2 regions of the Micromonospora psammae genome follow, and region 1 is predicted to be linked to the other one. Evidence: riboswitches for the same ligand, from Rfam matches in the RefSeq annotation. Region 1 holds a riboswitch; the other holds the start of a gene.
The links. Region 1 has a riboswitch for thiamine pyrophosphate ahead of V6U79_RS18700 (ECF transporter S component). Riboswitches for the same ligand answer to the same signal wherever they lie in the genome.

Region 1 (14,080 bases):
GATGCACGCCACCATCGCCTGACCACGCGCGGATCCCGTCAGGCCGGGGACTCGGAGCGGTCGCCGGCCCAGACGGTGTGGAACGAGCCCTCCCGGTCGACCCGGTGGTAGGTGTGCGCGCCGAAGTTGTCCCGCAGCCCCTGGATCAGCGCCGCCGGCAGCCGCTCCGCGCGCAGCGCGTCGAAGTACGCCAGCGAGGAGGAGAACGCCGGCGTCGGCACCCCCGCCCGGGCCGCGTCGGCCACCACCCGCCGCCAGCTCGGCACCCCGGCGCTGACCGCCTCGGCGAAGTACGGCGCCACCAGCAGCGTCGACAGTTCCGGCTCGGCGTCGTACGCCTCCCGGATCCGGTCGAGGAAGCGGGCCCGGATGATGCAGCCGCCCCGCCAGATGGTGGCGGTGCCGCCCAGGTCGATGTTCCAGTCGTACTCCCGGCTGCCGGCGCGGATGTGGTCGAAGCCCTGCGCGTACGCGACGATCTTGCTGGCGAGCAGCGCGCGCCGGACGTCCTCGACGAAGGTCTCCCGGTCGTCCACCTGCCACTTCTCCCCGGCGTCGCCGAACGCGCGGCGGGCGGCCGCCCGCTGGTCGGCGTGGCCGGACAGCGACCGGGCGAAGGTCGCCTCGGCGATGCCGGTGATCGGGATGCCGAGGTCCAGCGCGCTCTGCACCGTCCACCGGCCGGTGCCCTTCTGCTCGGCCTGGTCGAGCACCACGTCGACGAAGGGCCGACCGGTCGCGCCGTCGGTGTGCGCCAGCACGTCGGCGGTGATCTCGATGAGGAAGGATTCCAGCTCGCCGGCGTTCCACTCCCGGAAGATCTCCGCGATCTCCGCCGGGCCGGCCGAGAGCCCGGCCCGCAACAGGTTGTACGCCTCGGCGATGAGCTGCATGTCGGCGTACTCGATGCCGTTGTGGACCATCTTGACGAAGTGGCCGGCGCCGTCCGGCCCGATGTGCCGGCAGCACGGGACCCCGTCCACCTGCGCGGCGATCTTCTCGAACATCGGGCCGAGCTTCGCGTACGACTCGGCGGAGCCGCCGGGCATGATGCTCGGGCCGAGCAGCGCGCCCTCCTCGCCGCCGGAGACGCCGGTGCCGACGAAGTGCAGCCCGTGCGCGCGCAGCGCCTCCTCCCGGCGGCGGGTGTCCGCGAAGTGCGCGTTGCCGCAGTCGACGACGATGTCCCCCTCCTCCAGCAGCGGGATCAGCTCGTCGATGACCGCGTCGGTGCCGGCGCCCGCCTTGACCATCACGATCACCGCCCGGGGCCGCTCCAGCGAGGCGACGAAGTCCGCGAGGGATTCCGACGGTACGAAGGTGCCCTCGTCACCGTGCTCGGCCAGCAGGCTGCGGGTGCGCTCCGGCGAGCGGTTGTGCACCGCCACGGTGAAGCCGTTGCGGGCCAGGTTCCGGGCCAGGTTGCGGCCCATCACCGCCAGCCCGGTCACGCCGATCTGCGCCGTCGCCTGCTCCGCCATCCGTACCCGCCACCTCTCGTCGGCCTGCCGTCCTGCGACCGTATCGCGGTCGGCGGCATCACGGGCCCGGACATTGACGCTGGGTGAGCGGCGCGGCGCACGCTGTAGCGGCGGGGGCGAGGCTCTCGGCCCGGCCCGCCTCGACCCGCGCCCGATCGGGACGGTAATTCGGCTGCGAGCGGGTCCGCCCTGGGGTTAGGGTGCGGTCATGCGTAAGTGACGCCCCACCTTCAGAGCCGGACCGCCGCCGTGGCAGGGGGTCCGTGCACTCCGGGCGTCCGCATTCCCACCTCTTCCGGTGGTCTCCGTGGTCGGGTCGCCCGGGTCGTTCCCGTCCGTCGACCGCCCGCCCGGCGGCGCGGTCCCCGCCGAAGGAGGCAGCGTATGCCCGCCAAGCGCAATCCGAAGAAGTCCCGCCGTCCGGCACCGTCCGTGGCGGAGGTGACCCCGCCGGACCTCGACGCCCTCACCGTGGCGCCGTCGGCGCCGGTGCCACCGCCGACCGGTACGTCACCGACCGTTCCCGCCCGGGAGACCCCGCCACCGCCGCCCCGCACCGGGCCGGTGGTGCGGGGTGGTGGCGGCTCCACCGCCGCCCGCGGCCAGAGCCGGCGGTACGCCTTCCGCCGCAGCTGACCGGCCCCGCGCGCGGCCGGCGCCCACGCCCAGCCCCGGTCCGGGCGCCGGCCGGCACGAGGCTGGACCGCCCGCACGATTCGCGGCGTGTCGCGGTTTCCGCGCTGTGCGACACCGCGACACGCCGCGAAGCGGGGTCGACCGGCCGGCGGTGACCAGCGCGGACACCCGAGCCGGGTCAGCCGATCAGCGGGCGGAAGGTGCCGAGGGCGATGCTGACCGCCAGCGCCGCGCCGGCCAGCACCCCGGCGCCGACGATCAGCAGGGTGTCGGCGAGCCCGAAGCGCTGCTCCCGGGCGACCGTGCGCGGGATGCCGGCGTCGAAGCCGCGCGCGTCCATCGCGACCGCCAGCCGGGTGCCCCGCCGGATCGCGCCGACCAGCAGCGCGAACGCGGTCGACACGAACAGCCGCAGCTTCGCCACCGGGTTGCGGCCGGCGTCGACGCCGCGCGCCCGGCGGGCCATCCCGATCATCTGCCACTCCTGGCCGAGCAGCGGCACCAGCCGGAACGCGGCGAGCGCCCCGATGGCGAACCGGGCCGGTGCGCGGGCGTTCTGGATCAACGCGTCGGCCAGGTCGGTCGGGTCGGTGGTGGCGAAGACGATCACCCCGGGCAGGGCCACCGCGAACGTCCGCAGCACCAGGCCGAGCGCGGTGACCAGGACGCCCGAGGTGATCAGCAGCGGCCCGGCGTCGAGCAGTACCCGGCCGGAGCGGTCCGCGGCGAAGAGGACCAGCGTGACCACGATCCCGGCGCCGCCGGCGAGCAGCGGCAGGGCCCGCCGGGCGAGCACCCGGTAGCGGATCCCGAACAGCGGCAGCACCGCCAGCTCGACCCCGATGGCGATCGCCGGCGCGACGGGGTCCAGGGTGGCGATCAGCACGAACGAGAAGACCAGGGCCGCGCCGAGCTTCGCCACCGGATTGCGCCGGGCCAGCGGGGCGCCGGGCGCGGCGACCGGCTCCAGGCTGATCACGGGTGACGCTCCGGGCCCGCGTTCCGGTCCGCCGGGCCGGCCGGCGGTGTCCCCGGCTCGGACCGGCGGGCCAGGGTGACGGTGCGGTCGGCCAGCGCGGCGACGAAGTCCGTGTCGTGGGTGACCGTGACGATGCCGTGTCCCGCGTCGCGCAGCTCGGCGAGGAGGTCGACCAGCTCCCGCCAGGTCCGCCGGTCCTGACCGAACGTCGGTTCGTCGCAGATCAGCAGCCGGGGGGCGGTGGCCAGGGCGGTCGCCACGCTCAGCCGCCGCGCCTCCCCGCCGGAGAGGGTGTACGGGTTGGCGCCGGCCAGCCGGCTCAGTCGCAGCCGGTCCAGCAGGCCGTCCACGGTGGCCCGGACCGCCGCCTCGGTGCGTCCGGTGCGCCGCGGACCGAGCGCCAGCTCGTCGAAGACGGTGCCGGTGACGAACTGGTGCTCCGGGTCCTGGAAGACCGAACCGATCCGGCGGGTCAGCGCGGGCGCCCGCCAGCGGTGCGGGGGAGTGCGGGCGTCGGCGCCGGCCAGTTCGGGCGTCGCGGTGACCCGGCCGACACCGGGGCGGAGCAGCCCGCCGAGCAGCAGGGCGAGGGTGGACTTGCCGGCGCCGTTGGGCCCGAGGACGGCGAGCGCCTCGCCGGCGCGTACCTCGAGGTCGGTGGGGGCCAGCCGGGGCGGCAGGCCGAGCCGGTCGGCGGCGAGCAACCGGTCGCCGGCGGGCGCGGTGGCGTGCCGGGGCGGGATGGTCCTGCCGGGCACCCAGACGCCCTCGGCGGCGAGCGCCTCGCCGTGCGCGGCGAAGACGGTCTCCGGCGGGCCGTCGGCGCGGACCCCGCCGCCGGCCTCCAGCACCACCACCCGGTCCACCAGCGGCAACGCCTCGGCGACCCGGTGCTCGACCAGGATCAGGGTGGTGTCGGCGTCCATTGCTCCGGCCACCGCCCCCCGGACCAGTTCGGCGCCGGCCGGGTCGAGGTTGGCGGTCGGCTCGTCGAGCAGCAGCAGCGCCGGGCGCGCGGCGAGCGCCCCGGCCAGGGCGAGGCGCTGCTGTTCGCCGCCGGAGAGCGCCGCGGTGGGCCGGTCCCGGTGGTACGGGAAGCCGACCCGGCGCAGCGCCTCGTCCACCCGGGGCCAGATCTCGGCGGCCGGCACGCCGCGGTTCTCCAGCCCGAACGCGACGTCGTCGCCGCAACGGGCCATCACCAGCTGGGTCTCCGGGTCCTGGAAGACGATGCCGACCCGTTCCCGGTCCTTGCGCGGGTCGAGCCCGTCGATCTCGACGATGCCCTCCTGCTCGCCGGAGTCCTCCGGCAGCAGCCCGGCCAGCGCGGCCAGCAGGGTGCTCTTGCCGGCCCCGGAGGGCCCCAGCAGCAGCACCCGCTCGCCGCGCTCGATCCGCAGGTCGACGCCGTGCACCGCCCAGCGTTTACGCCCCGCGTGCCGCCACCCGAACCCCCGCAGCGTCACCGCCCCCACGCGCACCCCCCGGCCTTCCACCCTGCTCCGTCGAGCCCGGGGTCGACGGCGGTTCCGGAGATCCACGTCACCGCCAACCTCATGGTCGACATGTCTGGAGACGGGGTCAGACGGCGGCGCGTTCGCGGCCGGCGGGGAACCGGTCGAGGACGCCGGTGCCGGCCAGGGCGCGGGTCAGCGCGACGCTGCCCAGGCCGGCGACGAGCAGCGAGCTGACGGTGGTGATCAGGATGTAGGGGACGCGGAAGCTGCCCCAGGCGGTCTCCGGGTACCAGATGAAGACGTCGTAGAGCGCCGCCGCGAGGCCGGCCAGGGTGGCGGCCAGCAGGGCGACGGGCAACCGGAAGACCCGGTACCCGAACGTCGCGAAGGCCAGCTCCGCCGCGGCGGCCTCCAGCGGGCCCTGGATGACCAGGGTCCAACCCCAGCTGCTGCCCAGCGCCACCGAGATCAGCGCCGCGACGGTGAGCGTGAAGAAGGCGGCGCCCGGCTTGCGGATGATCAGCCCGCCGAGGACGGCGGGGACCAGCCAGACGCCGTAGATGGCGGCCCGGCCGGGCAGTGGGATGGCGTCCGCGGGGCCGTTCCAGAGCAGGCCCCAGGCCCAGAAGATGATGCCGAAGGCCACCCCGAGCACCGCCGCGATGACGATGTCGATGGTGCGCCACCGGTTGGCGATGGTGTCGTTCTGCATGATCGCTCCCAGTTCAGAGGAAAGAACCAGGAGAAGACGCACGCCGCGCCCGGTGCTGCCGGACGGCGGCGCGGCTGGAGGTCGACCGAACTCCCTGCGCTGGCATTACCCAGATCAGGTTCGAGGGTCTGCGGGCGGTGCCCGCACTCTCAGCGCTGTGCGCTCCCCTGTCGGATATGAAGTTGTCTCTCGACGCTAACACCTACGAAGATCATCGAGCAAAGTGATCTTTCCGCAGCTCACGAAGCCTTGCCCGGCGATGCCATCCGGGCGACAGGCGGGTGTCCCTGATCCGGCGGTCGCGGGACGGGTGCTCCGGCGCCGACCTCGGTAGGCTGCCGATCATGCGGGTCGAGGCGCGAGGACTGACATTCGAGGTACGCACCGGCGGCCCGGAGGGCGGCGACGCCGTCCTCCTGCTGCACGGGTTCCCGCAGCACAGCGGGGAGTGGGACGAGGTGGTGCCGGCGCTGCACGCCGCCGGCCTGCGCACCTACGCGCTGGACCAGCGGGGCTACTCGCCGGGCGCCCGACCCGCCGAGGTGGCCGCGTACCGGGCCCCGGAGCTGGTCGCGGACGCGGTGGCGGTGCTCGACGCCCTCGGTGTCGACACGGCCCACGTGGTGGGGCACGACTGGGGGGCGATGGTCGGCTGGGGGCTCGCCGCGCAGCACCCGCAGCGGGTGCGCACGCTGACCGCCGTCTCCGTCCCGCACCCGGCGGCCTTCGGGTACGCCCTGGCCAAGGACCCGCAGCAGAAGGCCCGCTCGTCGTACATGATGCTCTTCCGCCAGGAGGGCAAGGCGGAGAAGGTGCTGCTGGCGTTGAAGGCCGCCGCCCTGCGCAAGCTGCTCTCCGGGGTGGGTGACGCCGAGCGGGTCGCCCGGTACGCCGAGCCGATGCGGGAGCCGGGCGCGCTGACCGGCGCGCTGAACTGGTACCGGGCGATGTCCAACGAGGACCTGGGCCGGATCGGAAAGGTCACGGTGCCCACCACGTACGTCTGGAGCGACCGGGACGTCGCCATCGGACGGACCGCCGCCGAGGCGTGCGCCTCCCACGTCACGGGTGACTACCGCTTCGTGGAGCTCTCCGGCATCACCCACTGGATCCCGGACCAGGCGCCGGGTCCGCTGGCCGAGGCGATCCTGGCCCGGGTCCGCGCCCTGGCCTGACCGGGTGTCGGCGGCGCCCGGGCGACGACAGCAGGAGAACGAGGGGACGGAGACGGCATGACGGTGAGCGGTGAGGCGTACCTGGCGGTGGTGACCGGGGCGATCGACCGGGTGGCGCGGAGCCAGCGGGACGCGGTGGGTCGGGCGGCCGACCTGATCGCCGCGGCGTTGCGGGCCGACGGGGTGGTGCACGCCTTCGGCACCGGCCACTCCGAGGCGCTGGCCATGGAGATCGCCGGGCGGGCCGGCGGGCTGGTGCCCACCAACCGGATCGCGCTGCGCGACCTGGTGCTGATCGGTGGGGAGCCGGCGAGCATCCTCGGTCCGCACCTGGAGCGCGACCCGGCGGTGGCGCACCGCCTCTACGAACTCGCCCCGGTCCGCCCGGCGGACGTCTTCGTGCTCGCGTCCAACTCCGGGGTCAACGGCGCCATGGTCGAGTTCGCCTCGGTGGTGAGGGAGCGGGGGCACCGGCTGATCGCGATCACCTCGGCGGAGCACTCGGGGCGGATGACCTCTCGCCACCCGTCGGGGCGCAAGCTCGCCGACTTCGCCGACGTGGTGCTGGACAACGGCGCCCCGTACGGCGACGCGACGCTGCCGCTGCCGGACGGCGGCGCGGTCGGCGCGGTCTCCTCGATCACGGCGGCTCTGCTGGCCCAGCAGATCGTGGCCGAGACGGTGGCCCGGCTGATCGCGGCGGGGGAACGGCCCCCGGTCTACCTGTCGGCGAACATCGCCGGTGGCGACGAGCACAACGCCGCGCTGGAGGCCCGGTACGCGGGCCGGATCCGCCGCGGATCATGAGGTGGTTTCGCGCTGCGTCCGATCGGGCACTGGCGTTGCTGCCGTCGGGGTGAACCACCCCGACGGTACCGTCTCATCCGGAGGTAGCGCGTGTCGAAGGAATCCGAGAAGCAGCGCTGGCAGCGCAACTTCGCCGATCTGCTCCAGGAGCTGCGGGTGGCGCAGACCGGGGTGCAGATCCTCTTCGCCTTCCTGCTGACCCTGCCGTTCAGCAACGGCTTCCCCCGCGCCAGCGACTTCCAGAAGGACGTCTACATCGTCTCGCTGTTGTCGGCCGCCGCCGCCACCGCGATGATCATCTCGCCGGTGGCCTTCCACCGGGCGCTGTTCCGGCAGGGCCGCAAGCCCGAGCTGGTCCGCTTCGCGCACCGGATGGCCAGCGGTGGACTGGCCTTCATGCTCATCTCGATGGTCGCCGCGGTGCTGCTGATCACCGACTTCGTGCTCAGCCGGCCGATCGCCCTGGTGCTCAGCGCGGTCACCGCGCTGTGGTTCCTCACCTTCTGGATGATCCTGCCGTTCGTCCGCCGCAACTGGGGTGAGGAGGACATCGAGGACGAGGAGGACAGCCTCCAGCCGGCCGGCTACTGAGCCGTCATCTCGGTCACCGGTCGGAAAATCGGACGTGCCCGCGACGCTACCCCTGGGTAACACCCGGGGGTAGCGTGCTGTTTGTCGAGCACGTTGACGCAGCCGGACCGAGGTTCGAGGGGGCAGCCGTGACCACGACGCAGAACAGCCGACCCAGCCAGGACGGCGCCGGACCACTGCCCGGCGAGGCGGGCCAGGTCTCCGAGCGGGAGGCCCGCCAGGTCGCCGAGGCGGCCCGGGAGTCGGCCTGGGACCGGCCCAGCTTCGGCAAGGAGCTCTTCCTCGGCCGGTTCCGGCTGGATCTGATCAACCCGTGGCCGCGCACCGACCCGGCCGACGCCGAACGCGCGGAGGGGTTCCTCGCCGAGTTCGCCGACTACCTCGCCGCCGAGGTGGACGGCGCCGCCATCGAACGGGACGCCCGGATCCCCGACGAGGTCTTCCAGGGGATGGCCCGGCTCGGCGCGTTCGGCATGAAGATCGACCGCAGGTACGGCGGCCTCGGCCTGAGCAACCTGCACTACTGCCGGGCGCTGATGCTGGCCGGCTCGGTCAGCCCGGCGATCGGCGCGCTGCTCTCCGCCCACCAGTCCATCGGCGTCCCGCAGCCGCTGAAGATGTTCGGCACCGCCGAGCAGAAGCAGCGCTTCCTGCCCCGGCTGGCCGCCGGCGAGGTCTCCGCGTTCCTGCTCACCGAGCCGGACGTCGGCTCCGACCCGGCCCGGTTGGCGACCACCGCCGAACCCACCGCCGACGGCACCGGCTACCGGCTCAACGGGGTGAAGCTCTGGGCCACCAACGGCACCGTCGCCACCCTGCTGGTGGTGATGGCCCGGGTGCCGGCCGCCGAGGGGCGGCGCGGCGGCATCACCGCGTTCGTGGTGGACGCCGACAGCGAGGGCATCACCGTCGAGCGGCGCAACGCCTTCGTCGGCCTGCGTGGCCTGGAGAACAGCGTCACCCGCTTCCACGACGTCTTCGTGCCGAAGGAGAACGTCATCGGCGGCGAGGGCAAGGGCCTCAAGATCGCGCTCACCACCTTGAACACCGGCCGCCTCTCGCTGCCGGCGATGTGCGTGGGCGCCGGCAAGTGGTCGCTGAACGTGGCCCGGGAGTGGGCCGCCGAGCGGGTGCAGTGGGGCCGGCCGGTCGGCGAGCACGAGGCGGTCGCCCAGAAGCTGGCCTTCATCGCCGCCACCACGTACGGCATGGAGACCATGTTGGACCTCTGCTGCCTGCTCGCCGACGACGACCGCACCGACATCCGGATCGAGGCGGCACTGGTCAAGCTCTACGCCAGCGAGATGGCCTGGAAGATCGCCGACGAGCTGATCCAGATCCGGGGCGGCCGCGGCTACGAGACGGCCGACTCGCTGGCCGCCCGGGGTGAACGCCCGGCCGCGGTGGAGCAGCTGATGCGGGACCTGCGGATCAACCGGATCTTCGAGGGCTCCACCGAGATCATGCACCTGCTCATCGCCCGGGAGGCGGTCGACGCCCACCTCTCGGTGGCTGGCGACATCATCGACCCGGACGCCGGGCTGAGCCGCAAGGCGAAGGCGGGGGCCCGGGCCGGGGTCTTCTACGCGAAGTGGCTGCCCACCCTCGCCGTCGGCCGGGGGCAGAGCCCGAACGCGTACGCCGAGTTCGGCCCGCTCGCCGGGCACCTGCGCCAGGTGGAGCGGTACTCCCGCAAGCTGGCCCGGTCGACGTTCTACGCGATGTCCCGCTGGCAGGGAAAGATGGAGCGCAAGCAGGCGTTCCTCGGCCGGGTGGTGGACATCGGCGCGGAGCTGTTCGCGATGTCCGCGGTCTGCGTCCGGGCAGACGCGGAGAAGGACACCCGTCCGGAGAACGTCGAGCTGGCCGACCTGTTCTGCCGGCAGGCCCGGGTCCGCGTCGAGCAGCTCTTCACCGCCCTGTGGGAGAACACCGACTCCGTCGACGTCGCCGCCGCCAGACGGATCCTCGCCGGCCGGTACGCCGCCTTGGAGGAGGGCGTGCTGACCCCGCCGGCCGACGCCCCGTGGGTGTCGCGCTGGTCGCCCGGCCCGTCCACCGCCGAGGACGTCCGCCGCCGCATCCCGCCGGCGGGCTGACGCCCCGCTGGTCGCTCCCGTCCCGTCACCGTTCGCGGCGTGTCGCGGTCTCCGGCCACCCGGACACCGCGACCCCCCGCGATCCGCGGAACGAGCCGGCGTGCGGCCGGGCCCCGGACGGGCGGCGGGCCCACTGCGGGCGTGAAACGGTCAGCGGGCGACGGCCCAGGCCAGCACGGCGGCCAGGATGAGTCCGTTGAGGGCCGCGAGCACCAGGTACGCGGCCGGCGGGATCCTGCGCCCCTTGCGGACGAAGCTCACCAGGACGGCGGCGTAGCCGAGCAGCAGCACGGCGATGACGATCAGGAACCAGAGCACCGCCACACCCTACCGGCCGCCGCGCAGGCCGAGTCGGCGCAGTTCCAGCGCGGCGAGCGCGTCGACCGTGGCGTCGTCGCCCCGTCGCCACGCCTCCGCCACGTCCGGATCGATTTTCGTCAGCCGGCGCAGCGGTTGACCGGCCAGCGCGCGCAGGGCCAGCAGGTCCCGCCCGGCGGGCGCGACGGCCAGCGCCTTCGCCGCGGCGGCCCGGCGCATCCAGCGCACCCGCAGCGGCAGCCACCCGAAGAGCACCAGGCCGAGCGGGAAGACCAGCACGGCGATGCTGAGCGCCAGGGCGAGCTGGCCGACGAGGTCCTGCTGGTCGCGTCCGGCCTCGGCCATCGCCCGGGCGGCGTCGGCGGCCTTGGTGAACGGGCCGGTCAGCTCGTCGCCGACCAGCGGCACCCGCCCCACCTTCCCGCCGGCCTCGGCCAGGTTGTCGGCGAGGCCGCCGCCGGCACCCTCCAGCTTCCGCCCGGGTACGGCGAGCTTCTGCACCAGGTCGTGCAGCCAGCTGGCGAAGCGGATCGCCGCGTACACCCAGGCGACGACGAGCAGGTCGGTGAGGAGCTGCCGGAGGGCGACGGGAAAACGGTCAGCGTAGATCTTCACGCCGCACAGCGTGCCACGGTCGCCGCCGCCCCGGAAGCCGCGCGAGCGGCTCGGACTCGGCGCGAATCCGTCAGCGGACGCAGCCCGGGCAGGTGCCGAAGATCTCCAGGGTGTGGCTGACGTCGGCGTACCCGTGCTGGGCCGCGACCCGCTCCGCCCAGGTCTCCACCGCCGGCCCGGCCACCTCGACCGTCCGGCCGCAGACCCGGCAGACCAGGTGGTGGTGGTGTCCCTCGCTGCACCGGCGGTAGAGGTGCTCGCCGCCGGGCGGGCGCATCACGTCGATCTCGCCCGCGTCGGCGAGCCCCTGCAACGTCCGGTAGACGGTGGTCAGCCCGACCCGCTCGCCCCGGCTGCGCAGCATGGCGTGCAGGTCCTGCGCGCTGTGGAAGCCCTCCACCTCGGCGAGCAGGGCGCTCACCGCCGACCGCTGCCGGGTGTTCCGCAGCGCGGCCCCGCTCTCGCTCATGATCCCTCCCCGGCGTGGCTGACCGCGTCCGCCACGATGTGCGCGACGTGCTCGTCGACCAGGGTGTACGCGATCTCGCGGCCACGGCGGGAGCCGCGCACCACCCCGGCGCCGCGCAGCACCCGCAGGTGCTGGGAGACCAGTGGTTGCGCGGCGCCGAGCTTCTCCACCAGCTCGTGCACGCACCGTTCACCCTGCGCCAGCTCGCTCACGATCGCCAGCCGGATCGGGGCCGAGAGGGCGCGCAGCAGGTCACCCGCGCCCTCGAAGGCGTCGTACCCGTTCGTGCCGGTCACCCCGCAACGGTAACCAACACCGCCGACACGCCGCCGACCAGCGTCACCGGAGCACGACCTCGTGCGGTTCCGGGGCCGGTACGGCGGCCGGTGCGGCCCGCCGGCGCAGCAGTCGCCACCCGGCCGCGCCGAGGGCGACGACGAGGAAGGACGCGATCGCCAGCAGCACCACCGAGGCGCCGGGCGCGGTGTTCGCGGTGGCCGCCACCCACACCCCGGCCCCGGCGGCGAAGAGCCCCAGCGCCATCGCCGCGGTCATCGTGCTGCGGAAGCCCCGGGTCACCTGCTGGGCGGCGGCCACCGGCACCACCATCAGGGCGCTGATCAGCAGCACCCCGACCGCCTGCATGGCGATGGTGACGGTCACCGCGGTGGCGACCGCGAGCAGCAGGTTCAACGTCCGCACCGGCAGCCCGGAGACCCGGGCGTACTCCTCGTCGTGGCAGATGGCGAAGAGCGCCGGGCGCAGCCCCAGCATGACCACGCCGATCACCACGCCGAGGATCGCGATGGTGGCGAGGTCCCGCGGGAAGATGGTGGTCAGCGACCCGAACAGGTACGCGTTGAGGTTGGCGCTGGTGGCGTCGGAGAGTCCCACCAGCATCACCCCGCCGGCGATGCCGCCGTAGAAGAGCAGCGCCAGCGCCAGGTCGCCGGAGGTCCGCCCGCGCGCCCGGACCAGCTCGATGGCGACCGCGCCGAGGGTCGCCGCGACCACCGCCACCAGCACCGGGGAGCGGTTGAACAGCAGCCCGGCGCCGACCCCGGTCAGCGCCACGTGCCCGATGCCGTCACCGACCAGGGCCAACCGCCGCTGCACCAGGTAGATGCCGAGCGCCGGGGCGGCCAGGCCGATGACCAGCGCGGCGATCAGCGCGCGCTGCATGTAGGGGTACTGGAAGAGTTCCATCGCTCAGTTGCTCCACAGCCCGGCGGGCTCGTCGGGACCGTGCGGGTGCACGTGGTCGTGGTCGGGCTCCGCGTGGTGGCCGGCGGGTTCCGGCACCGGGCCGTCGTGACAGATGCCCCCCTGGTGTACGACCACCGCCCGGCTGATCAGCGGACGCAGCGGCCCCAGCTCGTGGGCGACGAGCAGCACGGTGCCGCCACCGGCCACGAAGTCGTGCAGGGCGCCGGCGAACGCCTCCTGGCTGGTGGCGTCGACCCCGGCGGTCGGCTCGTCCAGCACCAGCAGCTCCGGCTCACCGGCCAGCGCCCGGGCGATCAGGGTGCGCTGCTGCTGGCCGCCGGAGAGGGTGGCGACCGGGTCACCGGCCCGGTCGGCGAGCCCGACCGCGCGCAGCGCCGCGTCCACCGCGGCCCGGTCGGCGCGACCCGGTGGGCGCAGCACGCCCCGGCGGGCCAGCCGGCCGGAGGCGACCACCTCGCGGACGGTGGCCGGCACGCCGCTGCCGGCGCCCAGCCGCTGCGGGACGTACCCGATGCGGTGCCACTGCCGGAAGCGGCGCTGTGGGGTGTCGAAGAGGGTGACCGACCCGGCGGCCAGCGGCACCAGCCCGAGCACGGCGCGGATCAGGGTGGACTTGCCGGAGCCGTTGGCGCCGAGCACGGCGACCACCTCGCCGGTGGCGACGGTCAGCGAGACGTCCCGCAGCACGGGGCGGCCGTCGTAGCCGACCGCGCCGTGCGTGACGGTGATGACAGGTGCGCTCACGAGCAGCTCAACGCCGTCCGCAGGGTCTCCAGGTTGGTACGCATCACCGAAAGGTAGTCGCCGCCGGAGTCGGTCGACAGCCCTTCGAGCGGGTCCAGCACGGCGGTCTTCGCGCCGACCTCGGCGGCGATGGTCTCGGCGACCTTGGGGCTGACCAGCGTCTCGAAGAAGATCGTGGTGGCCTTGTGCTCGCGGGCCTCCTCGACGACCTCGGCGAGGCGCTGCGGGGCGGGCTCGGCCTCCGGGCTGAGCCCGGTGATGCCGACCTGCTCCAGCTGGTACCGGGTGGTGAGGTAGCCGAAGGCGGTGTGGCTGGTCACGATCTCCCGGCGCTGGCAGGTCTTCAGCCCGGCGGTGAAGTCGGCGTCGAGCTTCTCCAGCTCCCCGCGGAGCGCGGCGGCCCGGGCGGTGTAGTCGGCGGCCCGGTCCGGGTCGGCCTTTCCGAGCCGCTCGGCGAGCTTGTCGCCGACGGTGGCCAGCCGGGTCGGGTCGAGCCAGAGGTGCGGGTCCTTGCCGCCGGACTGCTCGTCGGCGTGTCCGGCCTCACCCTCGTGCTGGTGCCCGGCGGCGGCGGCGTCGAGCAGGGGCTGCACGGTGGCCACGTCGAAGGCACCGTCGCCGGCGTTCTGGTCGACCGCGTCGTCCACCGCCGGCTGGAAGCCCTTGAGGTAGACCACCAGCTCCGCCTCGCTGAGCTGACCGACCTGGCCCGGGTTGAGCTCCAGGTCGTGCGGCTCCGCGCCCGGCTTGACCAGGTTGGTGACCTTCAC
Region 2 (14,080 bases), on a different contig from region 1:
CCGGGGCGGTCCCCTCGTTCAAGGGCTACCACGGCTTCCCCGCCTCGATCTGCTCCTCGGTCAACGAGCAGGTGGTGCACGCCATCCCGTCGGCGCAGCAGGTGCTCCGCGACGGCGACCTGATCTCCATCGACTGCGGCGCGGTGCTCGACGGCTGGCACGGCGACGCCGCGATCACCGTCGGGGTGGGCGAGGTGGACCCGGCGCTGCTGAAGATGGCCGCGGTGGCCGAGGACTCGATGTGGGCCGGTATCGCCGCCGCGGCGCGCGGCGCGGCCAGCGGCCGGGGACGGCTCACCGACATCTCGCACGCGGTGGAGAACGCGGTCCGCAAGGGCGGCCGGTACGGCATCGTCGACGGGTACGGCGGGCACGGCATCGGCACCGAGATGCACCAGGACCCGCACGTGCTCAACCACGGCCGCCCCGGCAAGGGGCCCCGCCTCGTGCCGGGCATGGCGCTGGCCATCGAGCCGATGATCACCATGGGTTCGCCGCGTACGGCCGAGCTGGCCGACGGCTGGACGGTGGTCACCCGCGACGGGTCGATGGCGGTGCACGTGGAGCACACCATGGCCCTGCTCCCCGACGGGGTGTGGGTGCTGACCGCGGCGGACGGCGGCCGCGCGCGGCTCGGCGACCTGGTCACCGCCCGCCAGCCCGCCGACTCCCCGGCGGTCTGACCGCCCCGGTCGCCTCGACGGCTCCGATGGCCTCGGCGGCCCGGTGGCCTCGGTGGCCTCGATGACCTCGGCGGCCCTGATGGCCCCAGTGGCCTCGATCGCCTCGGTGGCCCCGGGCGTCGCGGAGGCCCGGCGGTCCCTGGCTGCCTTCGCGGGTCCCGCCGTCGGACCACCCAGGCAGCCCTGTGGCCCAAGGCGGCCTCGGCCCCCGGACCCCGGACCCCCGGACCCGGGCGCCGGCGGGATCTACGCCAAGATCGTGCTCGATCCGGGAAGAGTGGCTTCGGGTCCGGTGGGATGCCACTCGTTCCGGGATCGAGCATGATCTTCGACTGGCGGGGCGGGTCCGGGGCTGCCTCACCGAAGGTGATCTCCAGCGTGGCCGGGCGGGTCCGGGGGTGTCGTCGGGCACAGCCGGCGCGAAGGGCCGGGGGCGTGGTGAGGGCGGGCTGGGGTGACGGTCCCGGAATGTCGCCTTTCAGGTGGTCCGGCGCGGCGACGGGCGGCCGGTTTGGCGACGGCCCGCACGCGGGCGTACACTTTCAGATCGGCGCACAGCGTCCACTCCGGCATGCCCACCCTGCGCTTCGGTGGGAGCCGGAGCCGCGGCTGGCTCGGATGGTCGATCTCGATCGGTCATCCGTGTAAGACGTTGTGGGCCGTCCGGAGTAACCGACGTCAGGACAGCGGAGGACATGCCGAAAAAAGACGGAGCCATTGAGATCGAGGGTCGGGTCATCGAGCCCCTGCCGAACGCTATGTTCCGGGTGGAGCTCGCGAACGGCCACAAGGTGCTGGCTCACATCAGTGGCAAGATGCGGCAGCACTACATCCGCATCCTGCCGGAGGACCGGGTCGTCGTCGAACTCTCGCCGTACGACCTGACCCGCGGGCGCATCGTCTACCGCTACAAGTAATCCTGACGGCGGCCGGGACGTCCCCGTGTCCGTCTTCGACGTCCGGTGTCGCGCATCGTCGCGCCGCCGGGCCAGATGGGAAGTAAGGCAACCGTGAAGGTCAAGCCGAGCGTCAAGAGGATCTGCAACAAGTGCCGGGTTATCCGCCGGCACGGCCGGGTCATGGTCATCTGCGCCGACCCGCGCCACAAGCAGCGCCAGGGCTGAGCCGTACCGCCGACCGCGACGAGCGGACGGCGGCACAGGCCCGGGCCGCGGATCCCGCGACACACACATCACCAACTCGTCCCAGCCGCGAGCGGTACGCAGCGCGTACTTCATCGTGGTTGACCCCCGGTCGGAGGCCGGGGCCCGCTCGGGCACGACCGTTCCCGGTCGCCGGCGCTGACAGCGCCGGAAGGAGGGGACGGCCGGTAGCGGGGTGGGACGGGTCCACACCTCCGCCACACATCACGAGGAGTACGCCCGCACATGGCACGTCTAGTCGGCGTCGACCTCCCCCGCGAGAAGCGGATGGAGATCGCGCTCACCTACATCTTCGGGGTCGGTCGTACCCGCGCCCTGGAGACGCTCACCGCTACCGGCATCTCGCCGGACAAGCGCGTTCGGGACCTCACGGATGAGGAGCTGGTCCAGCTCCGCAACCACATCGAGGGCAACTACAAGGTTGAAGGCGACCTGCGCCGCGAGGTCGCCGCTGACATCCGCCGCAAGGTCGAGATCGGCTGCTACGCCGGCATCCGGCACCGCCGGGGCCTGCCCGTGCGTGGCCAGCGGACCAAGACCAACGCGCGGACCCGCAAGGGCCCGAAGCGGACCGTCGCCGGCAAGAAGAAGCCCGGCAAGAAGTAACTAGGAGCGCACAGACTTATGCCACCGAAGGCTCGTGCCGGAGCCGCCGTCAAGAAGGTCCGGCGCAAGGAACGCAAGAACGTCGCCCACGGGCAGGCGCACATCAAGAGCACCTTCAACAACACCATCGTGTCCATCACGGACCCGACCGGTGCGGTCATCTCCTGGGCCTCTTCCGGCCAGGTGGGCTTCAAGGGCTCGCGCAAGTCGACCCCGTTCGCCGCGCAGCTGGCCGCCGAGGCCGCCGCGCGTCGGGCGATGGAGCACGGCATGCGCAAGGTCGACGTGTTCGTCAAGGGACCCGGCTCCGGCCGGGAGACCGCCATCCGTTCGCTGCAGGCAGCCGGGCTCGAGGTCGGTCAGATCTCCGACGTCACCCCGCAGCCGCACAACGGTTGCCGTCCGCCGAAGCGTCGCCGGGTCTGAGAGGTTAGAGAGAGATGGCTCGTTACACCGGTGCTGACTGCCGCCGTTGCCGGCGGGAGAAGATGAAGCTGTTCCTCAAGGGCAGCAAGTGCGATGGTCCGAAGTGCCCGTTCGAGTCCCGGCCGTTCCCGCCCGGGCAGCACGGCCGCGGCCGCACCAAGGAGACGGAGTACCTGCTCCAGCTCCGTGAGAAGCAGAAGGCCCGTCGTGTCTACGGCGTGCTGGAGAAGCAGTTCCGCGGCTACTACGAGGAGGCCGTGGGCAAGAAGGCCAAGACCGGCGAGGTCCTCCTGCAGATCCTCGAGTCGCGGCTGGACAACGTGGTCTACCGGGCCGGCTACGCCAGCTCGCGCGACCAGGCCCGCCAGCTGGTCAAGCACGGCCACTTCACCGTGAACGGCAAGAAGGTCGACATCCCGTCGTTCCGCGTCAAGGAGCACGACATCATCGAGGTCCGGGGCAAGAGCAAGGAGCTCACCCCGTTCGTCGTGGCGCAGGCCCAGGCCGGTTCCCGGTCGGTGCCGGCCTGGCTGGAGGCTATCCCCAGCCAGATGAAGATCCTCGTGCACTCCCTCCCGGCCCGGCAGGTCATCGACACGCAGGTCCAGGAGCAGCTGATCGTCGAGCTCTACTCCAAGTAAGCAGGGCTCGTTGCGGTGGCCCGCCTTCCGGGGCGGGCCACCGGAACAGTTTGTGTGGCGGGCGTCAAATAGCGGGCGCCCCGGAAGAGAAGAGAAGAAATGCTCATCAGCCAGCGACCGTCTCTCTCCGAAGAGTCGATCAACGAGACCCGCTCCCGGTTCACCATCGAGCCGCTGGAGCCCGGCTTCGGCTACACCCTGGGCAACTCGCTGCGGCGCACGCTGCTGTCGTCCATCCCGGGTGCCGCGGTCACCTCGATCAAGATCGACGGTGTGCTGCACGAGTTCACCACGATCCCCGGGGTCAAGGAGGACGTGGTCGAGCTCGTCATGAACATCAAGGAGCTGTGCGTCAGCTCCGAGCACGACGAGCCGGTCAGCATGTACCTGCGCAAGCAGGGCCCGGGCGACGTGACCGCGGGTGACATCCAGCCCCCGGCCGGCGTGTCGGTGCACAACCCGGACCTGAAGCTCGCCACCCTCAACGGCAAGGGCCGGCTCGACATGGAGCTGACCGTCGAGCGGGGTCGCGGCTACGTGACGGCGGCGCAGAACAAGCAGGCCGGCGCCGAGATCGGCCGGATCCCGGTCGACTCGATCTACTCGCCGGTGCTGAAGGTGACGTACCGCGTCGAGGCCACCCGTGTCGAGCAGCGCACCGACTTCGACCGGCTGATCATCGACGTCGAGACCAAGCCGTCGATGGGCCCGCGTACCGCGCTGGCCTCCGCCGGCTCGACGCTGGTGGAGCTCTTCGGCCTGGCCCGGGAGCTGGACGAGACCGCTGAGGGCATCGACATCGGGCCGTCCCCGCAGGACGCCCAGCTCGCGGCGGACCTGGCCCTGCCGATCGAGGAGCTGGACCTCACCGTCCGCTCCTACAACTGCCTCAAGCGCGAGGGCATCAACTCCGTTGGTGAGCTGATCGGGCGCACCGAGGCCGACCTCCTCGACATCCGGAATTTCGGTCAGAAGTCGATCGACGAGGTCAAGATGAAGCTCGCCGGGATGGGACTCGGGCTGAAGGACTCGGCCCCGAACTTCGACCCGGCGCACGTCGTGGACGCCTTCGGCGAGGCCGACTACGACACCGACGACTACCGCGAGACCGAGCAGCTCTAGTCCGCGCTGCCGCCACACCTGAGGAGCACCAAGCATGCCCACGCCCACCAAGGGCCCCCGCCTCGGCGGCAGCCCCGCGCACGAGCGGCTGATGCTGGCCAACCTGGCCACCGCGCTGTTCCAGCACGGCAAGATCAAGACCACCGAGACGAAGGCCCGGCGGCTGCGTCCGCTGGCCGAGCAGCTCATCACCAAGGCCAAGCGCGGTGACCTGGCCGCGCGGCGGCGGGTGCTGGGCGTCGTGAAGGACAAGGACACGGTCTACGCCCTGTTCGACCAGATCGCGCCCCGGTACGCCAACCGCCCCGGCGGTTACACCCGGATCGTGAAGACCGGTCCGCGCAAGGGTGACAACGCGCCGATGGTCGTCATCGAGCTGGTCGAGGAGCTTCAGGTCGCCGAGCCGAAGGTGAACAAGAAGACCGCCGCCCGCAAGGCCGCGCAGCAGGACAAGGTCGAGGCGCTCGCCCCGGCCGAGGAGAACCCGGCCCCGGCCGACCAGGACGCCGAGCCGCCGATCTCGGCCTCCGGTGACACCGACGCTGCCCGCGAGGACAGCGACGAGGCCAACGAGAACAAGGCCTGATCAAGGGCAACGTCGGGCCCGGCACCCCCACGGGGTGCCGGGCCCGACCCGTAACTGGAGGTACGAGGTGGACGAGCGGACCCGGCTGCGGCTGGACGTCTCCTACGACGGCACCGGCTTCTCCGGCTGGGCCGCCCAGCCGACCCGGCGTACGGTCGCCGGGGTGCTCGTCGAGACGCTGGACCTGGTCCTCGGGGCGGGCACCGCGACCGGGCTGACCGTGGCCGGCCGGACCGACGCCGGGGTGCACGCCACCGGTCAGGTCTGCCACCTCGACCTGCCCACCACGGTCTGGCGGGAGCACGACGGCCGGCTGCTGCGCCGGTTGGCCCGGCTGCTCCCCACCGACGTCCGGGTGCGGGCGATGACCGAGGTGCCGGCCGACTTCGACGCCCGGTTCTCGGCGACCTTCCGCCGCTACGAGTACCGGGTCACCGACGCCTCCTGGGGCGCCGAGCCGCTGCGCCGGCACGACACCCTGGCCTGGCCCCGGCCGCTGGACCTGGCGGCGTTGAACGCCGCCGCCGCCGGCCTGGTGGGGGAGCACGACTTCGCCGCGTACTGCCGGCGCAAGGAGAACGCCACCACGCTGCGCGAGGTGACCCGGCTGGACTGGCGGCGCGACCCGGACGGGATCCTGGTCGCCACCGTCCAGGCCGACGCCTTCTGCCAGGCGATGGTGCGCAGCCTGGTGGGCGCGATGCTGGTCGCCGGGGACGGTCGCCGGCCGGTCGACTGGCCGGCCGGCCTGCTGACCCGGCGGGAACGCTCGAGCGAGGTGACCGTCGCCCCCGCGAACGGCCTCACCCTGGTCGCCGTCGGCTACCCGGACGACCCGGCGGAGTACGCCCGCCGCGCCGACCTCACCCGCCGGCTGCGGGTGCCCGCCGAGTCCTGAACCGCCGCCGGTCCGGATCCTGTCGGGCCCGGGCCTCCGCCGGCCGAGGTCCCGCCGAATCCCGGACCTGGCGCTCGGCCCGGGTCGACGTCGGGTGGGCGACGTGACGAGGGCCCGGTCCGTGCTCCGGACCGGGCCCTCGTCGCGCGTGCCGGCTCAGTTGCCGGGCAACTCCCCGCCGCTGGTCGGGTCGGTGCCGCGCGGCGTCGCGGTGGGCTCCGACGTCTCCGCGCCGGGCTGGACCGCGACGCCGGCCGCCGCCCGCCGGTCCAGCACGCCCTTGTTCAGGTGCAGCTCGATCATGTCGTAGATCACCTCGCGTACCGCGTTGTCGCCGGCCGGCACGGCACCGCCGTCGGCCCGGGTGACCACGGAGTAGGCGAGGTAGTGGCCGCGTACCTGCCAGCCCACCCGGGCGGCGGCGGTGGCCACCGACTCGGTGTCCTCACCGGCCGGCATGCCGCGGAAGCGACCCTCCCGGTCGTCGAGCAGTTCCCGGATCCGGTCCCGGGCCCGCTGCGCGTTGGCCAGGTCGGTCAGGTTGAACAGGCCGGCGGTGACCAGGTGCTCGTCGTCGGGGGAGCGCAGCGTGCCGCGGACCACCTGAGTGCACCCCAGCCGGTCCAGCAGGTCGGCGATCTCGCCGGTGGCCGCCACCGCACAGTTGCGGCTGGACTGGGTCCTCAGCACGTCGTACGCCGGCTCCCCGTCGGCCACCACCAGCTTCCGGCCGGGGAAGACCTCCTTGGCGGTCAGCGGCTGCCGGTCGGTGTCCCGGGAGTCGAGGGCCTGGCCGGGCGGCTCGGTCGTCGGGGCGGCGCCGGGCTGCTGGGCGATCGGGGCGGTCGGCTCGGAATCGGGGTCAGCGGTGCGGTCGCCCAGCAGGGCGGTCGCGCCGATCCCGCCGAGCGCGAGCAGCACCAGCACGGCGGCGCCGCCGACGATCACCTGCCAGAACCGGCCTCCGTCGCGTCCGGAGTCGGGGCGGCGGGACCGGGGCAGGTCCGGCGGTTCGGTCGGGGCGTGCCCCGGGGTGGTGGGCTCGAGTGGAAGCTGGACGGACGCGCGGACCGGAACCGGGACCGGTTCGACCGCCGGGGGTGCCGGTGGCGCCGGCGGGACGGCCCGCGGCAGCGACGGGGTGGGGAAGCGGGACGGGGAGGGCCCGGCCGGCGCGGGCGGGCCGGGGGCGATCTCCGGCAGGTCCGACCCGGACCGCGGGTACTCCACGAAGGCGTCCTCATCGGACTCGTACCGATACACCATGTCGCCAGAGTAGGACTCATTGTCACTTTAGAGGGTAATAATGGGAAATTCCGGCGCGTGGCGCGTCGTCCCGGTCGCCGAGGCGGCCGCGACCGGCCCGACGGCCGGTGGGAGAATGCCGGACGTGACCGGCGACCACTACTTCACCGCTGAACCGACCACCGCGGCCCACCCGCGGGAGGTCGAGTTCTCCGTCGCCGGGCGCGACTACACCCTCGCCTCCGCCGGCGGCGTCTTCTCCGCCGCCCGACTCGACCCCGGTACCGCCGTGCTGCTGCGCAAGGCGGAGCTGCCCACCGGCGCCACCGGTGACCTGCTCGACATCGGCTCCGGCTACGGGCCGATCAGCTGCGTGCTGGCCGACCTCGCACCCGGCGCCACCGTCTGGGCGGTCGACGTCAACGAGCGCGCCCGCGCCCTCACCGCCGCGAACGCCGCCCGGGTCGGCGCCGCCGACCGGGTCCACGCGGTCGCCCCGGACGAGGTGCCGGCGGACGTCACGTTCGCCCAGATCTGGTCCAACCCGCCGATCCGGATCGGCAAGGACGAGCTGCACGAGCTGCTGCGCCGCTGGCTGCCCCGGCTCGCCCCGGACGGCGTCGCCTGGCTGGTGGTCGCCCGCCACCTCGGCGGCGACTCGCTGCACCGCTGGCTGGTCGACGCCGGCTGGCAGGTCGAGCGGCACGCCAGCCAGAAGGGCTACCGGGTGCTGCGCGTCACCCGGTAATCGAGTGTCGCCCGGCCCGCCCGCTCGGGCAGGATTCCGGCGTGGGATACGTGGACGTGGCAGGGGTCGGGCACATGCTGCCCGACGGTCGGGAGCTCTTCGCCGACGTGTCGTTCCGGGTCGGTGAGGGCGCCAAGGTCGCCCTGGTCGGTCCGAACGGCGCCGGTAAGACCACGCTGCTGCGGATGGTCTCCGGCGACCTGCCGGTGAAGACCGGGGCGATCGCCCGGTTCGGCGGGCTCGGCGTGATGCGGCAGTTCATCGGCATGATCGGCGACGAGTCGACGCTCGCCGACCTGGCGCTCTCGCTCGCCCCGGCGGCGCTGCGCGACGCCGGCCGCCGGCTCGCCGACACCGAGGCCGCCATGCGGGCGGCCGAGGTGCGCGGCAAGTACAGCACCGCCGCGGGCAAGGCCCAGCTCGCGTACGCCGACGCGCTCGCCGCCTGGGGCGAGACCGGCGGGTACGACGCCGAGGTGCTCTTCGACACCGTCACCACCATCGTCCTCGACCTGCCCTGGGACGCCGCCCGGGACCGTCCCGTCCGGACCCTCTCCGGTGGCCAGCAGAAACGCTTCGCCCTGGAGCTGCTGCTGCGCGGCCCCGAGGAGGTGCTGCTCCTCGACGAACCGGACAACTTCCTCGACGTGCCGGGCAAACGCTGGCTGGAGGCGCGGCTGAAGGAGTCCGGCAAGTCGGTGCTCTACGTCTCGCACGACCGGGAGCTGCTGGCGCAGACCGCCGACCGGGTCGTCGCCGTCGAGGGCGGCAGCGCCTGGGTGCACCCGGGCGGTTTCGCCAGCTGGCACAGCGCCCGGGTGGCCCGGCACGACCGCCTCGACGAGCTGCGCAAGCGGTGGGACGAGGAACACGAGAAGCTGCGCGAGCTGATGCTGATGTACAAGCAGAAGGCCGCGTACAACTCGGGAATGGCGTCGCGGTACCAGGCCGCGCAGACCCGGCTGCGCAAGTTCGAGGAGGCCGGGCCGCCGCCCGTACCCCCGAAGGACCAGGACATCCGGATGCGCCTGGCCGGCGGGCGGACCGGCAAGCGCGCGGTGATCTGCGACCAGCTCGAGCTCGACGGCCTGACCTACCCCTTCGACCTGGAACTCTGGTACGGCGACCGGGTCGCCGTGCTCGGCGCCAACGGGACGGGCAAGTCGCACTTCCTGCGGCTGCTGGCCCGCGGCGGCACCGACCCCGACCCGGCGCAGACCCCGGTCGGCGCGGCGGCGCTGGCCCCCGTCGCCCACGGCGGGGTGGCCCGGCTCGGCGCGCGGGTCCGTCCCGGGCACTTCTCGCAGACCCACGACCGGCCGGAGTTGATGGCGAAGACCCTCGTCGAGATCCTCTGGCGGGGCGACGAGCACCGGGCCGGGATGGACCGGCACGCCGCGATGGCCGCGCTCAGCCGGTACGAACTGGCCGCGCAGGGCGACCAGCGCTTCGGCACCCTCTCCGGCGGCCAGCAGGCGCGCTTCCTGGTGCTGCTGCTGGAACTCTCCGGGGCGACGCTGCTGCTCCTCGACGAGCCGACCGACAACCTCGACCTGGCTTCCGCCGAGGCGCTGGAGGCGGGGCTGGCCGCGTTCTCCGGGACGGTGGTCGCGGTCACCCACGACCGCTGGTTCACCCGCTCCTTCGACCGCTTCGTGCTCTTCGGCGGCGACGGCGAGGTGGTGGAGACGCCGGAGCCGGTCTGGGACGTGCGCTGACCCTCCCCGACCGGGACGGCGGTCGTCCGGGGCGGGGCGGTCGTCCGTCCGGCGGCTCCCGGTCGGCATAGGGTGGATCTCGTGACTGAGATGACCTACCGCCGACTGGGCGACTCCGGGCTCGTGGTGTCCGTCGTCGGCATCGGCTGCAACAACTTCGGCCGCAAGCTCGACCTCGACGGGACCCGGGCGGTGGTCGACGCCGCGCTGGACGTCGGGATCAACTTCTTCGACACCGCCGACATCTACGGCGAACCGCAGGGCGCCTCCGAGGAACTGCTCGGCCAGGCGCTCAAGGGACGCCGGGACGACGTGGTGGTGGCCACCAAGTTCGGCATGGACATGCACGGGCTCAACGGGCCGGACCACGGCGCCCGGGGTGCCCGCCGCTACATCGCCCGCGCGGTCGAGGCGTCGCTGCGCCGGCTCGGCACCGACCACATCGACCTGTACCAGATGCACGAGCCCGACCCCGGCACCCCGATCGACGAGACGCTCTCCGCGCTGGACGACCTGGTCCGCGCCGGCAAGGTGCGCTATCTCGGCAACTCCAACTTCGCCGGCTGGCAGATCGCCGACGCCGACTGGGTCGCCTCCTCCACCGGGCGGGCCCGCTTCATCTCGGCGCAGAACCACTACTCGCTGGTGGAACGCTCCGTCGAGACCGAGGTCATCCCCGCCTGCGAGCGGTTCGGCCTCGGCATGCTGCCCTTCTTCCCACTCGCCAACGGCCTGCTCACCGGCAAGTACCGGCGCGACCAGGCCCCGCCCGCCGGCAGCCGGCTCTCCGGCGGCGGCCGGTACGCCCAGCGCCTCGCCGCCGCGGACTGGGACACCATCGAGGCGATCGAGGCGTACGCCGCCGAGCGGGGGCTGAGCATGCTCCAGGTGGCGATCGGCGGGCTGGCCGCCCGCCCGGCGGTGACCTCGGTGATCGCCGGTGCCACCACGCCGGAGCAGGTGCGCGCGAACGCCGAGGCCGGCACCTGGCAGCCCACCGACGAGGACCAGGACGCCCTCGACGCCATCCTCTGACCGCCAGCCCGCCGGACACGTCACCTGCCGCCCCGCCTCCCGCCTCCCGCCGCCCCGCCTTCCGCTGCGCCCGCGGCGCGGAACCCGGGGCGGCGAGGGCATCCGGACAGCATGCTGTGACCGGACCGTCACCCGCTGCCCCGCCGTCGACACGGGACGGTGGGTGGAAAAAGCGAAGCGCGCTCTTGGCGGGACGGCGGATCCGTCGTACGGTATGGCCGCAAGTGACCCACGGGAGCCCGGTGCACCGGGCTGAGAGGGGGGCTGAAGCCCCCGACCGTCGAACCTGATCCGGGTAATGCCGGCGCAGGGAGGAGTGTTGCCGTGCCGTCCCTGGGACGACTGCATCTGATCACCGACACCCGGCCCGGGCGGAACCCGCTCGCCGTGCTGCGGGCCGCCCTGCCGGTGGCCCGCGCCGAGCTGGTCGTACAGGTCCGGGTGGGCGACGACGCCACCGACCGGCAGGCGTACGAGCTGGCCCGCCGGGTGGTCGCGCTCTGCGCGCCGTACGGGGCGACGTGCCTGGTCAACGACCGGCTGCACGTGGCGCTCGCGGTCGCCGCCGCCGGCGGCCACGTGGGCGCGGACGACCTGCCGGTCGGTGCGGCCCGCCGGGTGCTCGGCCCGGCCGCCGTGCTCGGTGCCACCGCCCGGGAACCGGTCGCCGCCGCCGGGGCGGTCGCCGCCGGGGCCAGCTACCTGGGCGTGGGCCCCTGCCACGCCACCACCACGAAGGCCGGGCTGCCGCCGCCGATCGGCCCCGACGGGGTACGCGCCGTCGCCGGGGCCGTCGCCGTGCCGGTGATCGCCATCGGCGGGGTCACCGCCGCGTCGGTGCCGGCGCTGCGCGCCGCCGGGGCGTACGGGGTGGCGGTGGTCGGGGCGCTGTCGGGGGCCGCCGATCCCGGGCGGGCCACCGCTGAACTGCTCGGGGCCCTGACGTGCTGACCCGACCGGACGTCGCCGTGGTGGGGGCGGGACCGGTCGGGCTGGCGATCGCGTGGCGCTGCGCCGCGCGCGGGCTGCGCGTCGTCGTGCACGATCCCGCCCCCGGCTCCGGCGCGTCCCACGTCGCCGCCGGGATGCTGTCGCCGGTCGCCGAGGCGTACTTCGGGGAGCACGAGCTGACCGGCCTGCTCGCCGAGTCGGCCGCCCGCTGGCCCGGCTTCGCCGCCGAGCTGGCCGAGGCCGCCGGTACCGACCTCGGGTACCGGACCGAGGGGACCCTCGTCGTCGGGCTGACCGGTGACGACCTGGCTGAGGCGGGCCGGCTGTGGTCGTACCAGCAGGGGTTGGGGTTGCCGATCACGCCGCTGCGCCCCTCGCAGCTGCGGGAGCGCGAGCCGGCGTTGGCGCCGCGGGTGCGCGGCGGCGCGGTCGCGCCGGGCGACCACCAGGTCGACCCGCGCCGGCTGGTCGCCGCGCTGCGCACGGCGGCCGAGCGGGCCGGCGCGGTGCTGGTGCCCGGCGCGGTGGCCCGGCTCGCCGACGTCGACGCCCGGGTCACCGTGGTGGCCGCCGGCTGCGGCGCCGCCGCGCTCACCGGCCTGCCGGTCCGGCCGGTGAAGGGGCAGGTCCTGCGGCTGCGCGCGCCCGGCGGCACCGCGCCGGAGCTGCGGCACGTGATCCGGGGGTACGCCGACGGCGAGTCGGTCTACCTGGTGCCCCGCACCGACGGCGAGGTGGTCGTCGGGGCGACCGTCGAGGAGCGGGCCGACACCGAGGTGACCGCGGGGGCGGTGCTGCGGCTGCTCCGCGCCGCCGTCGACCTCGTGCCCGACCTGGCCGAGTACGAGCTGGCCGAGGCGTCCGCCGGGCTGCGCCCCGGCACCCCCGACAACGCGCCGATCCTCGGGGCGCTGCCCGGCCGGCCCGGCGTGCTCGCCGCCACCGGGCACCACCGGCACGGCGTCGTTCTCACCCCGGTCACCGCCGACCTGATCACCGAGCTGGTCGTCACCGGCGTGGCGGACCCGCTGCTGGCGCCCTTCACGCCGGCCCGGTTCACCGGGCGCGACGGCGACGGGCGGGCGCCTGCCGTCGAGGCCCGCCGCCCGCGTCCCGATCGATCCGCATCCGAGGAGGAGCGCACGTGGAGTTGACGGTGAACGGCGCCGGGCGGACCCTGCCCGGCGGCGCGACGGTGGCGGACGTGGTGCGGGAGGTGACCCCGCAGCAGCGCGGGGTGGCCGTCGCGGTCAACGGCGAGGTGGTGCCCCGGTCCCGGTGGTCGTCGAGCCCGGTGCGCGACGGCGACCGGGTCGAGGTGCTCAGCGCCGCGCAGGGCGGGTGACCGGGATGGCCTTCGAGCTGGCGGGCGTGACCCTCGGGTCGCGGCTGATCCTCGGCACCGGCGGCGCGGCCAACCTGCACGTGCTGGAGCAGGCCGTCCGGGCCTCCGGCACCGAGCTGGTCACCCTGGCCCTGCGCCGGGTCGACACCGCCGCCACCGCCGCGGGCGGGCTGCTGGACCTGCTGGACCGGTGCGGGGTGCGGCTGCTGCCGAACACCGCCGGCTGCTACACCGCGGGTGAGGCGGTCAAGGTGGCCCACCTGGCCCGGGAGGCGTTCGACACCGACTGGGTGAAGCTGGAGGTGATCGGCGACGAGCGGACCCTGCTGCCCGACGGGGTGGAGCTGCTGCGCGCCGCCGAGGAGCTGATCGCCGACGGGTTCACCGTGCTGCCGTACACCTCGGACGACCCGATCCTGGCCCGCCGGCTGGCCGACGTGGGCTGCGCCGCCGTGATGCCGGCCGGCGCGCCGATCGGCTCCGGGCTGGGCGTGAACAACCCGCACCACATCCGGCTGATCCGGCAGAGCGTCGACGTGCCGGTGATCCTCGACGCCGGCATCGGCACCGCCTCCGACGCCGCGCTCGCCATGGAACTCGGCTGCGACGCGGTGCTGCTGGCCAGCGCCGTCACCCGGGCCGCCGACCCGGTGGCGATGGCCACCGCGATGCGGTACGCCGTGCAGGCCGGCCACCTCGCGCACGCCGCCGGCCGCATCACCCGCCGCTTCCACGCCCTCCCCTCCACCTCGGACGAGGGAAGGCCCGAGCTGTGACGGCGACGCGGGCGCAGCGGCGCACCGCCGGCGGGCCGGGGCCGGGGCCGGTGGCCGGGGTGGGGGTTCCGCACCCGGGCGGGCCGCGCGTCGACTCGCGGCGAGCCGGTTCGGGGCGGCTCGCCGCGCCCGACGCC

Region 2: it holds a riboswitch for thiamine pyrophosphate, as region 1 does, so the genes downstream of both, V6U79_RS19420 (thiamine phosphate synthase) here and V6U79_RS18700 (ECF transporter S component) in region 1, are expected to answer to the same signal.

The regions. Positions count from the first base shown of each region.
Region 1 is NZ_JBAKHM010000015.1:77,795-91,874, forward strand. It holds gene V6U79_RS18675 (pirin family protein) at 1-22, shown strand, start outside; gene gnd (NADP-dependent phosphogluconate dehydrogenase) at 39-1,481, opposite strand; gene V6U79_RS18685 (hypothetical protein) at 1,866-2,117, shown strand; gene V6U79_RS18690 (energy-coupling factor transporter transmembrane component T family protein) at 2,296-3,096, opposite strand; gene V6U79_RS18695 (ABC transporter ATP-binding protein) at 3,093-4,571, opposite strand; gene V6U79_RS18700 (ECF transporter S component) at 4,678-5,265, opposite strand; TPP riboswitch at 5,339-5,444, opposite strand; gene V6U79_RS18705 (alpha/beta fold hydrolase) at 5,610-6,440, shown strand; gene V6U79_RS18710 (sugar isomerase domain-containing protein) at 6,498-7,247, shown strand; gene V6U79_RS18715 (DUF6328 family protein) at 7,338-7,838, shown strand; gene V6U79_RS18720 (acyl-CoA dehydrogenase family protein) at 7,967-9,937, shown strand; gene V6U79_RS18725 (hypothetical protein) at 10,088-10,255, opposite strand; gene V6U79_RS18730 (hypothetical protein) at 10,265-10,870, opposite strand; gene V6U79_RS18735 (Fur family transcriptional regulator) at 10,941-11,339, opposite strand; gene V6U79_RS18740 (ArsR/SmtB family transcription factor) at 11,336-11,635, opposite strand; gene V6U79_RS18745 (metal ABC transporter permease) at 11,679-12,545, opposite strand; gene V6U79_RS18750 (metal ABC transporter ATP-binding protein) at 12,549-13,310, opposite strand; gene V6U79_RS18755 (metal ABC transporter substrate-binding protein) at 13,307-14,080, opposite strand, start outside.
Region 2 is NZ_JBAKHM010000016.1:81,596-95,675, reverse strand. It holds gene map (type I methionyl aminopeptidase) at 1-683, shown strand, start outside; gene infA (translation initiation factor IF-1) at 1,379-1,600, shown strand; gene rpmJ (50S ribosomal protein L36) at 1,694-1,807, shown strand; gene rpsM (30S ribosomal protein S13) at 2,072-2,452, shown strand; gene rpsK (30S ribosomal protein S11) at 2,471-2,878, shown strand; gene rpsD (30S ribosomal protein S4) at 2,893-3,519, shown strand; gene V6U79_RS19455 (DNA-directed RNA polymerase subunit alpha) at 3,619-4,641, shown strand; gene rplQ (50S ribosomal protein L17) at 4,676-5,227, shown strand; gene truA (tRNA pseudouridine(38-40) synthase TruA) at 5,295-6,125, shown strand; gene V6U79_RS19440 (hypothetical protein) at 6,282-7,391, opposite strand; gene V6U79_RS19435 (class I SAM-dependent methyltransferase) at 7,516-8,118, shown strand; gene V6U79_RS19430 (ATP-binding cassette domain-containing protein) at 8,160-9,836, shown strand; gene V6U79_RS19425 (aldo/keto reductase) at 9,909-10,871, shown strand; TPP riboswitch at 11,094-11,201, shown strand; gene V6U79_RS19420 (thiamine phosphate synthase) at 11,196-11,822, shown strand; gene thiO (glycine oxidase ThiO) at 11,816-12,976, shown strand; gene thiS (sulfur carrier protein ThiS) at 12,967-13,167, shown strand; gene V6U79_RS19405 (thiazole synthase) at 13,164-13,943, shown strand.